DNA from 4 places in the Staphylococcus debuckii genome. Region 4 is predicted to be linked to each of the others. Evidence: predicted binding sites of a transcription regulator. Region 4 holds the regulator's gene; each other region holds the start of a gene.
What was found. The regulator Rex, encoded in region 4, represses fermentation and respiration genes when NADH is low (regulators of the CRP and FNR family bind a similar motif). The targets are predictions, from matches to a motif close to TTGTGAAATATTTCACAA.

Region 1 (3,881 bases), 1.2 Mb from region 4:
TTACGACGCTTCAGATTGGAGTTTATTAAAAAAGACAGTTCTCCATATTGTCATTTGCTATATTGGATTTCTGCCCCTTGCCATATTAGCAGGATGGTTTCCATTAACTTTAGCTGACATCTTATTCTTCACAGGTATTTTTATCTTCGTGTATGCCATTATATGGGTAGTGAATTATTTTAAAAACAAAGCTTTAGTAGATGTGATCAACAAAGAATTGAAGCAATAACCAAAAAAAGAGAAGGCTTGGGGAAACCTTCTCTCGCAGTTTAACAATATCAATTTTTTATCAGGAGTTATGTCGGACCCTAAAGGGGAGGTGTCCGGCACAATGTTATCTTAGTATATTTAATAGGAGTGCATTTAATAGGATTGTTGTTAATGCTTGATTACTTACTTTGCCTACAATTATAAGGGGTAATCAATTCTTAATTCAGTGAATCCGATGTCGAATCCTCTACCATTCGAACTGTCTTCATGTGAATTAAGCATTAAAGTTCATGATACAAATGTTTCAACAATCAGCAGATCTTCACAAATTATATTCAAGACTTGTTTTATCATGCAGACCCAAACAGGGATTTATTGGGAGTTGGTTGAAAACGGTTGGGGAGCCGGTTTCAATAACGAATGTGTCTGCCGTTTGTTGAATGCTGTGAGCTTGGGGAAACTCACTCATGATTCATTGCTTGAATATAAAATTGTGCATGCCCACTGTATCTACGGGGGAGCCGACACAGTGTATTATCTTCTGAAAATCGAAAGTCACCTCCTGAAATATACTTGATGCTGCCTTATTACTACGTGGGGTAACGTAGGGATCAATAAGGAGCAGCGATACAGAGACTCCTACCACAGCATCTCTGTATCTAAATCTACTCTAAGTTGCAGAATCTAAGGTGATCTCGTTCACTGCTAAGCGTCTAGGTTAGAAAACTCACTGAATCCTCCAACCTTCGCTAAATGAAATAATTGAATAGATAGCGTTGCCAAAAGCGCATATCCATCAACTGTTCATTTCTCTACGTTCTCTTGAACAGCGCATCCGCTTACAACAACTTTGTTATCTATTTCACATATAACTCTAACAAAGAATGTGATAAAAATCACTAAATATGGTATAAAATTATTTGCACATGTGACGTTATTGTGAACCTGTTTAAATTGCTGTAATATTCATAAATTACTGTTCTATCACAGTAATGTTTTTTGACAGTGAAAAAAATTGCAAAACACACAATTTGTTTGTAGCAAGAAAGCAAGGGTATTTCAGAAAGTGAAGCGGAAAAATTTTTTGAAAAGGAAGGGAACTAGCATGGCTATTAAAATTGAACGTATTTATGAAGATAAAGCACAAAATGATGGTGTGCGTGTACTTGTCGATCGTGTTTGGCCACGTGGCATGTCTAAAGAGAATGCGAATTTAGATGAATGGATGAAGAATATCGGACCCAGCACAGAGTTGCGGAAATGGTTCGGACATGATCCTGATAAATTTGATGATTTTAAAAAGAAATACATTGATGAGTTGAAAAATAATAAAGAGCAGCACGAAGAATTGAAAGTATTAGAAGGTATCATTAACGATGCGCGTAAAGATGTAGTGTTGTTATATTCGGCTAAAGATGAAGAACATAATCAAGCGGTAGTATTGCAAGAATATTTAAAAGAACAAGGCTATAAATAATTGCTGGCGCGAAGCAAAAAATTATTTCGTAGTCCCGCCCCGGCACCCGGCCAAGTCTGCTAGTATAATACACAGAAGTTGAGACATTCTATTGTCTTAGCTTCTTATTTTTTGCAAATAAAACGATTGCTGTTCTAATACACTATCTATCGTATAGTACAAATATATAATACAGTTTCACAACCTTGACACACCTTGTTTAATTCTTTCGGAAATTAAGTGATTTTTTTCACAAAAGTCCGTATACTCATTTGTGAAAACGGTAACAAGCTTTAACACATCACATTAAATCCAATGGAGGGATTATTATGGTTGAAACAATGAAAGAGAAAACGACGCCATGGGCAAGCTTTAAACGAGGTAAGTGGGCTTCAGAAGTAGATGTGAGAAACTTTATTCAATTGAACTATACGTTGTATAACGGAGATTCATCATTCTTGGAATCACCTACACGGGCTACAAGTGATTTATGGAATCAAGTGATGGAATTAACACGTGAAGAACGTGAACGCGGCGGCATGTGGGATATGGATACTAAAGTCGCTTCGACGATTTTGTCGCATAATGCAGGCTATTTGAATGAGGAGTTAGAACAAATCGTGGGCGTTCAAACTGATAAACCATTCAAACGTTCCATGCAGCCATTCGGCGGTATTCGTATGGCGAAAGCGGCTTGTGAAGCATATGGCTATCATTTAGATGAAGAAACAGAGCGTATTTTTACGGATTTACGTAAAACACATAACCAAGGTGTCTTCGATGCCTACTCAAAAGAAATGTTGGCTTGTCGTAAAGCGGGTATTATTACTGGGTTGCCTGATGCATATGGTCGCGGTCGTATTATCGGAGATTATCGTCGTGTTGCTTTGTATGGTATTGACTTTTTAATGGAAGAAAAATTGAAAGACTTTAATAATATGTCTACTGAAATGGATGAAAGCACAATTCGATTACGCGAAGAGTTATCCGAACAATATCGCGCTTTGAAAGAATTGAAAGTATTAGGAGAACGTTATGGATTCGATCTCAGCCGACCTGCAGAGAACTTTAAAGAAGCGGTACAATGGCTATACTTGTCATATCTTGCTGCAATTAAAGAACAAAATGGCGCTGCAATGAGTTTAGGACGTACGTCTACCTTCTTAGATATTTATGCAGAACGTGATTTACAAGCGGGTGTATTAACTGAACGTGAAGTACAAGAAATTGTCGATCACTTTATTATGAAATTGCGCTTGGTGAAATTTGCACGTACTCCGGATTATAATGAACTATTCTCAGGCGATCCGACATGGGTAACTGAATCAATCGGCGGTGTAGGGTTAGATGGACGCGCTATGGTCACTAAAAACTCCTTCCGCTTCTTACACACTTTAGATAACTTAGGACCTGCTCCAGAACCGAACTTGACAGTACTCTGGTCGCAACGCTTACCTGAAAAATTTAAAGCATATTGTGCGGAAATGAGTATTAAATCCAGCTCTATCCAATATGAAAACGATGACTTGATGCGCGAAAGCTATGGTGACGATTATGGTATTGCCTGCTGTGTATCTGCAATGCGCATCGGCAAACAAATGCAATTCTTTGGTGCACGTGCTAACTTAGCGAAAACATTGCTATATGCGATTAATGGCGGAAAAGATGAAAAATCTGGCATGCAAGTCGGCCCAGAATTTGTACCGATTGATTCTGAAATACTCGATTATGATGAAGTGTATGCGAAATTCGATCAAATAATGGAATGGTTGGCTGGAGTTTATATCAACTCATTAAATATCATTCACTATATGCACGATAAATATAGTTATGAACGCATCGAAATGGCCTTGCATGATACAGATGTTCATCGCACGATGGCAACTGGTATTGCAGGACTCTCTGTAGCAGCCGACTCATTATCCGCTATTAAATACGGACAAGTCAAAACGATCCGTAACGAAGACGGCTTAGTTGTGGACTTTGAAACAACTGGAGATTTCCCTAAATACGGAAACAATGATGCACGCGTAGATGACATTGCGATTGAATTAGTGAAATCATTTATGAAAAAATTGCGCAAACATAAAACATATCGTGATTCCGAACACACTATGAGTGTGTTAACGATTACGTCTAATGTAGTATATGGTAAAAAAACAGGCAACACACCAGATGGACGCAAAGCTGGCGAACCATTTGCACCAGGTGCGAA
Region 2 (3,881 bases), 170 kb from region 4:
AAAAATTAAGAAAACATAATATTAATGTATGTTCTCATATTATTAACGGATTGCCTGGCGAAGATTATGACATGATGATGGAAACAGCGAAAACAGTAGCTCAAATGGATGTGCAAGGTTTGAAAATTCATTTATTGCATCTGTTAAAAGGTACACCAATGGTCAAGCAATATGAAAAAGGTATGCTGAATTTCATGTCTCAAGAAGAATATGTCAATTTAGTATGTGATCAACTAGAAATCTTGCCTCCGGAGATGATTATCCACCGTATTACTGGAGACGGCCCTATTGATTTAATGGTAGGTCCTATGTGGAGTGTTAATAAATGGGAAGTATTGAACGCGATCGATGCCGAATTAGCAAGACGTCATTCAGCACAAGGTCAACACTACAAGAAAGAACAGGAAGTTAATTAACCAAATGAAATTAGAACGTATTTTACCTTTTGCTAAGTCGCTTATACTTTCTCATATCGATGAAAAGAGCACAGTAATCGATGCAACATGCGGTAACGGCCATGATACTTTGTTTCTAGCCGAACATGTGCCAAATGGGAAAGTTTACGGATTTGATATTCAAGAAGACGCAATTGAAGCTGCACGTGAGAAAGTTAAAGATTGTCAGAATACCATTTTGATTCATGATGGCCATCAAAATGTAAAGCAGTATGTCGAAGCCGCTGATTGCCCTATTGATGCAGCGATTTTTAATTTGGGTTATTTACCTAAAGGTGATAAACATATTGTGACTGAAGCTGCTACAACTATTCAAGCAATTGAAAATATCTTTGAAATGCTTGCACCAGAAGGCATTATTGTGCTTGTAATTTATCCAGGGCATCCTGAAGGGAAAATCGAAAGCGAAACAGTTTATCACTATCTAGAAAATTTTGATCAGCAACAAGCACACATTTTACAATACGGCTTTATTAATCAACGCAACAATCCACCATATATTTGCGCTATTGAAAAAAGATAAGTAAACAGGGTCCGGGACATTGTAATTGTAATGTCCCGGACCCTGTTAATGTCGTGCTCCGCTTCATTTAATTATTGAAATAATTTATCTACACTTTTAGTAATATCTTTTAATACTTCAACTGAGTGATTAAACTCTTGAGTTTCTTTTTCATTTAATGGAGTTTCATAAATTTTCACAGCACCAGCACGGTTTACAAGTGTTGGAACGCCAATATATACATCTTTATTGCCGTATTCGCCTTCTAAATAACTTGAAACAGTCAATACAAGATTTTGGTTACGCAAAATAGCTTTAGTAATATGCAATAATCCCATAGCGATACCATAGTATGTTGCACCTTTGGCTTGAATAATATCATAAGCTGCATCACGAGTATTCAAGAAGATTTCTTCGATGCGTTTTTCTCTTGCAGGATCTTCTTTTAAAATATCGTATAAATTTTGACCTGCAATACTAGCTTGAGACCATACAGCTAATTCAGAGTCGCCATGTTCACCAATAATGCTAGCATTCACACTTTCAGGCGCTACACCGAATTCTGCTCCTAATTCATATTTGAAACGCGCTGTATCTAAAATAGTACCTGAACCGATAACACGTTCTTTTGGCAATCCAGAAACTTTTTTAGTTACGTAAGTTAACACGTCTACTGGGTTGGCAGCGATTAAGAAGATACCGTCAAATCCACTGTCCATGATTTGTCCTACGATAGATTTAAAGATTTTAGTATTTTTTTCTACTAAGTCTAATCTTGTTTCACCTGGTTTTTGGGCAGCACCAGCTGTAATAACTACTAAATCTGCATTAGAACAATCAGCGTATGACCCAGATTTAACAATCGATGGAGATTCGCCATATGGCATTCCATGATTCAAGTCTAATACGTCACCTTTAACTTTTTCTTCTGCTATGTCTACGATGTAAAATTCATCTGCAACCCCTTGAGCGACCATAGCAAATGCGTAGCTTGAACCTACAGCTCCATCGCCCACTAATACTACTTTGTTTGCTTTAACATTATTCATATACTTACCCTTCCTTTTTAAAAAAATCACTTTCCTTATGTGATTAATTTCACATATTCAAGATAACAGGTTATTACTGAAAAAGCAATGCTTTTTTGCTGAATTTAACAGTAATTATAAAAGCTGTAAATTTGTAAAAGCAAATAAAAAAGGACTTTAAAACATACACCTATAAAGCAAACCTCTAAAATTGAATTTTGAGAGTTCAATTTTAGAGATCCGCTTCTTTATACTTATTAAATTTCTATCTGATCATCTACATCATCAGGAATAAAACCTAATGCATTCACTTTATTATTCAAATAACTTAATATATAACGCATCACTAAAGGACGTTCCGGTTCATTATGAATTTCATGATACAAACCATCCCACGCTTTAAAATAAAGTTCGTCCGTTTTGACACGTGTTTTTATTTCTAATATGGCATCTGTGTCTAAAATTTTATCGTCTTTCCCATACATCAAACACATTGGGATTTGTTGAATATCCTCTAAATGCTCCATAGTCTTTCTCATCACATTGACCACTTCTTTATACCAATGGTACGAAACTTTCTTCAACATCAATCCATCTTGTTTAGTTTCTTCAATAACTTCTTCATTTCTAGTTAAATGTTCTGGTTCGATCCCTAAATTAAAGCGCATATCTTTTACTCCTGCACCTATATTTGAAGTCAGCATATTTTTACGTGTTTTGTTATTTTTCTGAAATGCTGTCAATGGAGATAAAAGTATAATGCCCTCAATCGGCAGTTCTGTTCTTTCTAACAGATTCAATGTAATCAGGCCGCCTAGACCTACTCCCATCAAAAATGTCGGCAATTTATATTCGCTGGCTATTCTCAACCATTCTAAGATATGTTCGTGATAGACTTCAAAGTTGTCAATCTGACCTTTATTAGAACGAGAAGTTTGACCTTGACCAGGCAAATCCCCCATAATTACATGATATCCATTTCTTCTTAATGAAGTGATGACATAGGCATATCTACCTGTATGTTCCAATAAATTATGTGCAATGACGATGACACCTTTCGCTTCACTTTCTGTTTCCCACTTCCACATATCAACGACTACCCTTCTACTCATATTATTTAAATTTATTGTATCAAAATAAAGGCCTCAAAATCTATCTAGAACTCATTCTCTCTTTTTTTAGTGAAGTATTATTTAAATCATTTGATGAAAAATTATTCTAACATTATTTACAGTTTTTGTAATATGATATTATATTGTGTATTTTTATATATTGTTAACGTTTTCATACCTTATTGAAACATGATACACTAATTTCAATATAGTTGTATGGGAGGAATATCTATGTCACTAGTTAAAGATTTTTTCATCGGTTTGTCTAATAATACATTTCTAAATACCTCAGCAAAGAAATATGGTCCAGTATTAGGGGCAAGCAAAGTTGTAGTCGGCAACTCCTTAGATGATTTAATTGAAAAAATCCGTGAACTTAACGACAAGGGAATTACAGTTACTGTGGATTGTTTGGGTGAGTTTGTCGGAACAAAAGAAGAAAGCTTAATCGAAAAGGACATCATCTTAAATGTTCTGCAAGCAATGCATGACAATGATGTTAAAGCACATCTCTCGGTTAAAATCAGTCAGTTGGGCGCTGAATTCGATTTAGACTTAGCTGAGAAAAACCTTAGAGAAATTGTAGCTAAAGCGAAAGAATTAGATAACAGACATGTAAATATCGATACTGAAAAATTTGCAGGCTTAGATGATATCTTACATGTATTAGATGATATTTCTAAAGAATATGATAATGTAGGTACGGTGATTCAAGCCTATCTGTATACAGCTGAAGATATGGTTGAAAAATATCCTCATATCAGATTAAGACTCGTAAAAGGTG
Region 3 (3,881 bases), 250 kb from region 4:
CAATTGTTTTTTCAATTGAAGCTGTAATTAAGTCAGCTGCTTCTTGCCAACCTAAGTGTTCTAACATCAATACAGCACTTAATAATTCAGATGAAGGGTTAACTTTATCTAAATCAGTATATTTAGGTGCAGTACCGTGTGTTGCTTCAAAAATCGCGTGACCAGTGTCATAGTTGATGTTCGCACCTGGAGCAATACCGATTCCTCCAACTTGAGCTGCTAATGCATCAGATACATAGTCACCATTTAAGTTCATAGTTGCAACTACATCGTATTCAGCTGGACGAGTCAAGATTTGTTGTAAGAAAATGTCAGCAATAGAATCTTTAATGATGATTTTACCATCTGCTACGGCTTGATCTTGAATTTTGTTTGCTTCTTCTTTACCTTTTTCATCCACTAAACGATCATATTGTTGCCATGTGAATACTTTGTCGCCGAATTCATTTTCAGCTAAATCGTAACCCCATTGTTTGAAAGCACCTTCAGTGAATTTCATGATGTTACCTTTGTGTACTAAAGTTACTGATTTGCGGTTGTTATCTAAAGCGTATTGGATTGCAGCACGCACAAGACGTTCTGTACCTTCTTTAGAAACTGGTTTCACACCGATACCTGAAGTTTCAGGGAAGCGGATGTTTGTTGCACCCATTTCTTCTTGTAAGAATTTAATTAATTTCTTAGCTTCTGGAGTGCCTTCTTTGAATTCAATACCTGCGTAGATATCTTCTGTGTTTTCACGGAAAATAACCATATCAGTATCTTCTGGACGTTTAACAGGTGAAGGTACACCTTTGAACCAACGTACAGGACGTAAGCAAGTAAATAAATCTAATTCTTGACGTAATGCAACGTTTAATGAACGAATTCCGCCACCGATTGGTGTAGTTAGCGGTCCTTTGATAGCAATTAAATATTCTCTGATTGCTTCAAGTGTTTCTTCAGGAAGCCATTTCCCAGTATTATCATACGCTTTTTGGCCTGCTAAAATTTCTTTCCATTCAATTTTCTTGTCGCCATTATAAGCTTTTTCAACTGCAGCGTCTAAAACACGACGAGATGCTCTCCAGATGTCTGGGCCGATTCCATCACCAATGATGAATGGAATAATTGGATTGTTCGGTACTAATAAACCGTCTTCTTGTTTAACAATTTTTTCTGGTGCCATTAATAATTCCTCCGTAACTTAATTAATAAGGTGTTTCAATTTCAGAATCAAAAATAATATATTCTATCTTTCTTCGATTGGAACATATACACGATTAGTTTCGCCAATATATTTTGCACGTGGTCTCATAATACGATTATCTCTGTATTGTTCAAAGATATGTGCTAACCAACCTGAAGTACGGCTGACCGCAAATATTGGAGTAAATAAATCATGCGGAATATTCATACTATGATAAACAGTCGCACTATAGAAATCGACGTTGGCAATAATACCAGTACGTTCTTTCATAATATCTTCAATTTTCACTGAGATATCATATAAGTGTTTTTGACCTGTTTCATCTGTAATTTTCTTACTCATTGTTTTCAAGTATTTCGCACGTGGATCGCCATCTTTATAAACACGGTGACCGAAGCCCATAATTTTTTCTTTATTTGCGAATTTTTTGTCTAAATATGGTTCTACATCATCAACTGATTTGATTTCAGAAAGCATATTCATTACGCGTTCATTAGCACCGCCATGTAAAGGCCCTTTCAATGAACCGACTGCAGCTACGATACCTGAGTACATATCTGATAATGAAGATACTGCACAACGTGCTGTAAATGCAGAAGCATTCAATTCATGGTCAGCGTGTAATACCAATGCTTTGTTAAATGCTTCTTCTTCGATATCAGTAGGCACTTCCCCACGTAACATGTACAAGAAGTTTGCTGCATAGCTTAAACCTTCTTTAGGTTTAATAGGTTCTTTTCCTTCACGAACGCGTTGGAAAGAAGCTACTAACGAAGCCATTTTAGCTTGAATTCTAATAGCGCGTTCTAATTTTTCTTCATCAGTTTCACCTTCAGCATTTTCATCAAAATGCGCAATGTATGAAACTGAAGTTCTTAATGCTGTCATCGGATGTACATTATTAGTAGCATAGTCTTCAAAGTGTTCATATACTTTGTCATCTAATGTAGCATACTCGTATAACTTTCTTTTCAATTCATCTAACTCGTCTTGCGTAGGAAGTCTATAGTTCCATAATAAAAAGATAATTTCTTCAAATGATGCGTTTTCTGCTAAATCATCGATGTCGTAACCGGCATATGTCAGTTGGCTATCGATAATTGAGCTCACTTTTGTTTCAGCTGCAATTACCCCTTCTAAACCTTTTTGCAATTCTGCCATATTAATTTCCCCTTTTCTATAACAAATTGAAATGGCTTTCATTTAGTATTATATCCAATTATCGCGATTTTGTGAACAATTAAGCAACTCTTATAAACATGTAAATCTACATACTTATCAAGTGTTTATGGAAGAATAGTCTAGTTATAGCCTTGCATACGTGCACTTATTACATTTTAATTGTTTTAAGTTCCTTAAAACATAGTTTTAGGATATGTCATTTTAAATATTTATCATTCATAATAACTATATTTCATTGCGAATTGCATGAAAATTTGTATTATTCTCAAAAAACATTTGTCATTACCTTCAAATATGTGCATAATATTGATGAGGTGCAAAAAGGGAGTTGTTTGAATATGGCAAATAATAATTTACAAAGAGAACTGAGCAATCGTCACATTCAACTGATTGCTATCGGCGGAGCAATTGGTACAGGGTTATTCTTAGGGGCTGGACAAACGATTGCTATGACAGGTCCTTCCATATTACTAACATACATTATCGTTGGATTAATGTTGTTTATGTTTATGAGAGGATTAGGAGAAATTTTAATTTCAAACACCAATTTTAAGTCTTTCGCAGATGTTACAAATGAATATATCGGGCCTTTTGCAGGATTTGTAACAGGATGGACATATTGGTTCTGCTGGATTATCACTGGAATGGCCGAAGTTACAGCCGTTGCGAAATATATAAGTTTCTGGTGGCCGGCTATACCTAACTGGGTAAGCGCACTATTCTGTGTACTATTACTTATGGTATTTAACTTATTCAGTGCTAAAATTTTCGGGGAATTAGAATTTTGGTTTGCAATCATCAAAGTTACTACTATTATCGTACTTATCGTTGTAGGCCTTGTCATGATCTTCATGGCCTATAAAACACAATTCGGGCATGCTTCATTTACTAATTTATATGAACATGGTATTTTCCCTAAAGGAGCTACAGGATTCTTCATGTCCTTCCAAATGGCAGTGTTCTCCTTTGTTGGTATAGAAATCATCGGGGTAACTGCTGGAGAAACTAAAGATCCTACTAAGACAATACCTAAAGCAATTAACAGTGTACCAATGCGTATCCTTTTATTCTACGTCGGTTCATTAGCGGTGATTATGTCAATCATTCCATGGAATAAAATGGATCCTTCAGAAAGTCCATTTGTTCGTTTGTTTGCCTTAGTCGGCATTCCGTTTGCAGCTGGAATTATCAACTTTGTAGTATTAACTGCTGCTGCATCATCTTGTAACAGTGGTATTTTCTCTAACAGCCGTATGTTATTTGGTTTAGCGAGACAAGAACAAGCACCACCGATTTTCAGATCTACAAATAAAAATGGTGTACCTCATATCGCAATTTTAGTTTCTTGTGCGCTATTATTAGTGGCTGCTTTACTTAACTATATCTTCCCAGATGCTACATTAGTATTTACTTATGTTACTACTATTTCAACAGTACTATTCTTAGTAGTATGGGGATTAATCACTTATGCATATATTCGTTATCAAAAACGTGATCCAGAACAACATAA
Region 4 (3,881 bases):
CAAGTAATATTGATAATCACCCGCATACATTGTGCCACCAGTTTCATCCATATCGAAAATTTTATTAGCGAGTTGGTTGATAAAGTATCTATCATGCGAAACGAAAATTAAGGTGCCTTCAAAATCTTGCAGTGCCTGTTCCAGCATTTCTTTTGAATCTATATCTAAATGGTTGGTAGGCTCATCCAAGATAAGCACATTATTTCTTTCTAACATGAGGAGGGCAAGTTGAAGACGTGCTTTCTCGCCACCTGATAAATCATTAATCACTTTTTTGACATCATCTTGCACAAATAAGAAACGACCGAGTACTGCACGCACATCCTTTTCTGGCATTGTAGGGTACTGATCCCATACATAATCGAGAATTGTTTTATTTGATTTGAATTCAGCTTGTTTTTGATCATAATAACCGACTCGTAAATTAGCACCATGACTAATTTCGCCACTAATTTTCGGAAGACGCTCAGCAATTGTTTTGATAAAAGTAGATTTACCTATACCATTAGGTCCGATAACTGCAATATGGTCGCCTTTTGTGACTTCAAGTGTAATAGGGGAAGTCACAGGATGATGTTCATAACCGATTTCTAAGTTGCGGATATGATAGACATCATTACCGGTATTGCGATCGAAAGCAAATTGGATAATGGCGCTTCTAGCATCTAACATTGGTTTATCTATACGTTCGATTTTTTCTAATACTTTACGTCGACTTTTTGCCATTCCGCTCGTCGAGGCGCGTGTAATATTCTTTTCCACAAAAGTTTCAAGTCGCTTGATTTCAGCTTGTTGCCGCTCATATTCTTGCATACGTTTTTCATAGTATTGATCACGTTGCGTAATAAACTTACTGTAGTTGCCGACATAATGTTGAACGGCTCCTAAAGCGACATCATAAATTTGGTTGACTGTTTTGTCGAGGAAGAAGCGGTCATGACTGATAATCACGATAGCGCCTTTAAAGTAATTTAAGTAATCTTCTAACCATTGTGTGGTTTCCATGTCTAGATGGTTGGTAGGTTCATCTAGTAGTAATAAGTCAGGTTCACTCAATAACATTTGAGCCAAAGACAAACGTGTTTTTTGCCCACCGCTGAAGTCATTGACTGGCCGATGGAAGTCGTCCTCTGTGAAATCTAAACCATGTAACACAGTTTTAATCTTGCTTTCATATTGATAACCCTCTAAGCGTTCGAATTGGTTAGAGAGGGATTCATATTTAGACATGTGTTCTTTAAATGTCTCAGTTTCGTAGGCATCCGCATGTTCAGCTAACCAATTTGTTTCTGCTTGCATATCTAATTCCATTTGCTTAAGTTTCGCAAACGGTTTCGACATTTCTTCCCAAACAGTATGATTAGTATCTAATGTCATTTGTTGCGTCAAATAACCTACTTTTAAGTTTTTGATTTTTGAAATATGACCTTCATCATAATTGTCAACACCAGCAATGATTTTCATTAGGGTAGATTTGCCGGCACCATTGCGACCGACAATACCGATTTTCTCATGACTCTTAACTTCAAAATGGACATCGCTGAAGATTTCTTCTCCATCAAAAGATTTAGAGACATCATTTAGTTGTAGTAATATCATGCCGTTTAATTTACGAGATAAAGTAGTTGTGGAATATCTCGTAGTCCTCCTTTCTTGGCTCTTTTAATCACTTACTTACCATTATAAGTGCTAAACTTGGATATGCCTATTAAATCTTCTTGATTTTCGAGTTTGAAAAATAATGCAGATTTACATTGAAATTGAAAGTGAATATTCAATTGTATTAAATTTGTTAGGATATCATGTGTTCAAATTATATATTTAATCGTATAATGATAACTACATTGCTGAAAAATAAGTGACAAATTTAACTGTAATTTATATGGATATTGTTTAAATTGTTCATAGAAAGTTACTTTTACAGTCATTTATTTTAGGGGGTATATAAGGTATACTTAGTTAATAAAAATGCTTTATTCCTTCTTGTTTAGGAAGATTAATGTAAGAACAATATAAAACAAAAACTATTTGCATATATCAATTTGTCCGTTGGAAACATATTTAAGCACAACTATTTCTGTGTAGTACCTTCGGGAAATTGAGAAATAGTTTAAAAGATGTGGGGGTAAACATAAATGAGTAATCAAAAAAATAATATTCCTCGTGCGACTTTAAAACGTTTGCCGCTCTATTACAGACTTGTCAACCAACTTCATGAAAAAGGCATTGACCGTGTTAATTCTAAGACAATCAGCGAGGCCTTAGATATTGATTCTGCTTCAATCAGAAGAGATTTTTCTTACTTTGGAGAATTGGGTAAGAAAGGTTATGGTTATAATGTTGAAAGTCTGTTAGAATTTTTCAAGAGTAAAATTAGCGAGCGAGATACCATTAAAATTGGTTTAGTGGGAGTAGGGAACTTAGGTAAGGCCTTGCTCTCATATAATTTCTCTATTCATGATGAGATGTTAATTACTGAGGCATTTGATGTACGTGATGATATTATAGGCCAGCAAATCGGCAATGTTGTTGTGAAAGATATGCAAGATCTTCAAAAAGCCTTGAAAAAAGCTGATTTGGATGTGGTTATACTTACAACACCTGGTCCCGCGGCACAAGAAGCTGCTAATCAACTCGTGCAGAGTGATGTCAAAGGTATCATGAATTTCACTCCAGTACGTATTGATGTGCCGGAAGATGTATCAGTTCATCAAATAGATTTAGGAATTGAATTACAATCTTTGTTGTTCTTTATGAATAATTTACGTACTAATAGCTAAAAAAGATTGCCAAAGCTATTGCTATTAAAAATAGAGTTGGGACCTCATAAGAAGTCCCAGCTCATTTTATTTGCCTGTAGAATGATGTCCATTCTTAATTTTAATAAGTTTTTAAGCTTTTTGAACTGTAATTGTCCAAGAAGCATCTCCAAGTTGTTCATAATTGGTTACTGGATAATTCTTTTCAGCTGCCCAATTCGGAATCGCTTCTGTTGCTTGCGTGCAGTCGAAGTCAATTTTCAACTCATCGCCGATTTGCAATTCTTCCATTTTCTTTTGTGCTTCAATTAGTGGGAAAGGACAAACCATACCTACTGTACCGAGTTCGTATAACATATAAACACCCCTTAATAAGTTTGAAATTATGATTGTGCTGCAGGACGTGCTGCATTTTGATGAGAAGACTTTTGTACGGCCTTCATAGGTTTGACGAATAAGAAGTAACTCATAAACCAAGTACCCAAAATCATAGCAGCTAAAGCAATCCAGCCTTGCCATGATAGAGCTGCTGTAGCTACTAAACCATTTCCGATTGAACATCCACCAGCTACAGAAGCGTCGAATCCCATAAAGGCACCGCCGATAACGCTATTACGCAATGTTTTCTTATCTGGAAGTCTCCAAGCGAATTCTCTAGATCCTTTGGCTGCGATATATGAGCCGATAAAAATACCAAGGACTAAGAACACTCCCCAGTCTAAGAAAGAAGTTTTACCAGATAAAATGAATTGTACAAGGTTGGAAGAAGGAGTTGTAATACCTAATCCGCCCTCACGTCCAGTTGAGTAACTCATCGGCCATGCAAGTAAAGCTATTAATCCGACTGCGATGGCAGCGACGAAAGGATGAAACTTCTTCTCAAAGAAGAAGTGACGTACGCCTGTATAGCGTTGTTTTAATTTTGGTACTGCAATTTTAGGTTTAGGCTTACGTAGTGTTCTGACTACCAGATAACCTGTTATAGCCACAATCGCAATTACCCAAATCCAAGCAGGGATACCAGTGCTTGTTGACATATCAGCATTCACGTTAGTTTTCGAATTTAATTTTTCCATGACTGGTTTTAGTACACCAGCTTTAGTGATGGCTGAAAAGACAGCA

Region 1: the regulator Rex is predicted to act here: its motif matches at 1,905-1,922, upstream of pflB (formate C-acetyltransferase).
Region 2: the regulator Rex is predicted to act here: its motif matches at 2,044-2,061, upstream of CNQ82_RS08630 (L-lactate dehydrogenase).
Region 3: the regulator Rex is predicted to act here: its motif matches at 2,420-2,437, upstream of CNQ82_RS08305 (citrate synthase).

What each region holds. Positions count from the first base shown of each region.
Region 1 is NZ_CP033460.1:766,952-770,832, forward strand. Features, by position in the region: gene CNQ82_RS03390 (DUF3021 domain-containing protein) at 1-229, shown strand, start outside; gene CNQ82_RS03395 (DUF488 domain-containing protein) at 1,316-1,687, shown strand; gene pflB (formate C-acetyltransferase) at 1,996-3,881, shown strand, end outside.
Region 2 is NZ_CP033460.1:1,836,687-1,840,567, forward strand. Features, by position in the region: gene mnmL (tRNA modification radical SAM protein MnmL/YtqA) at 1-416, shown strand, start outside; gene mnmM (tRNA 5-(aminomethyl)-2-thiouridylate-methyltransferase MnmM) at 421-978, shown strand; gene CNQ82_RS08630 (L-lactate dehydrogenase) at 1,050-2,006, opposite strand; gene CNQ82_RS08635 (alpha/beta fold hydrolase) at 2,243-3,073, opposite strand; gene CNQ82_RS08640 (proline dehydrogenase family protein) at 3,329-3,881, shown strand, end outside.
Region 3 is NZ_CP033460.1:1,757,782-1,761,662, forward strand. Features, by position in the region: gene icd (NADP-dependent isocitrate dehydrogenase) at 1-1,168, opposite strand, end outside; gene CNQ82_RS08305 (citrate synthase) at 1,232-2,350, opposite strand; gene CNQ82_RS08310 (amino acid permease) at 2,710-3,881, shown strand, end outside.
Region 4 is NZ_CP033460.1:2,011,159-2,015,039, reverse strand. Features, by position in the region: gene CNQ82_RS09665 (ABC-F family ATP-binding cassette domain-containing protein) at 1-1,599, opposite strand, end outside; gene CNQ82_RS09660 (redox-sensing transcriptional repressor Rex) at 2,136-2,780, shown strand; gene CNQ82_RS09655 (sulfurtransferase TusA family protein) at 2,892-3,116, opposite strand; gene CNQ82_RS09650 (YeeE/YedE family protein) at 3,143-3,881, opposite strand, start outside.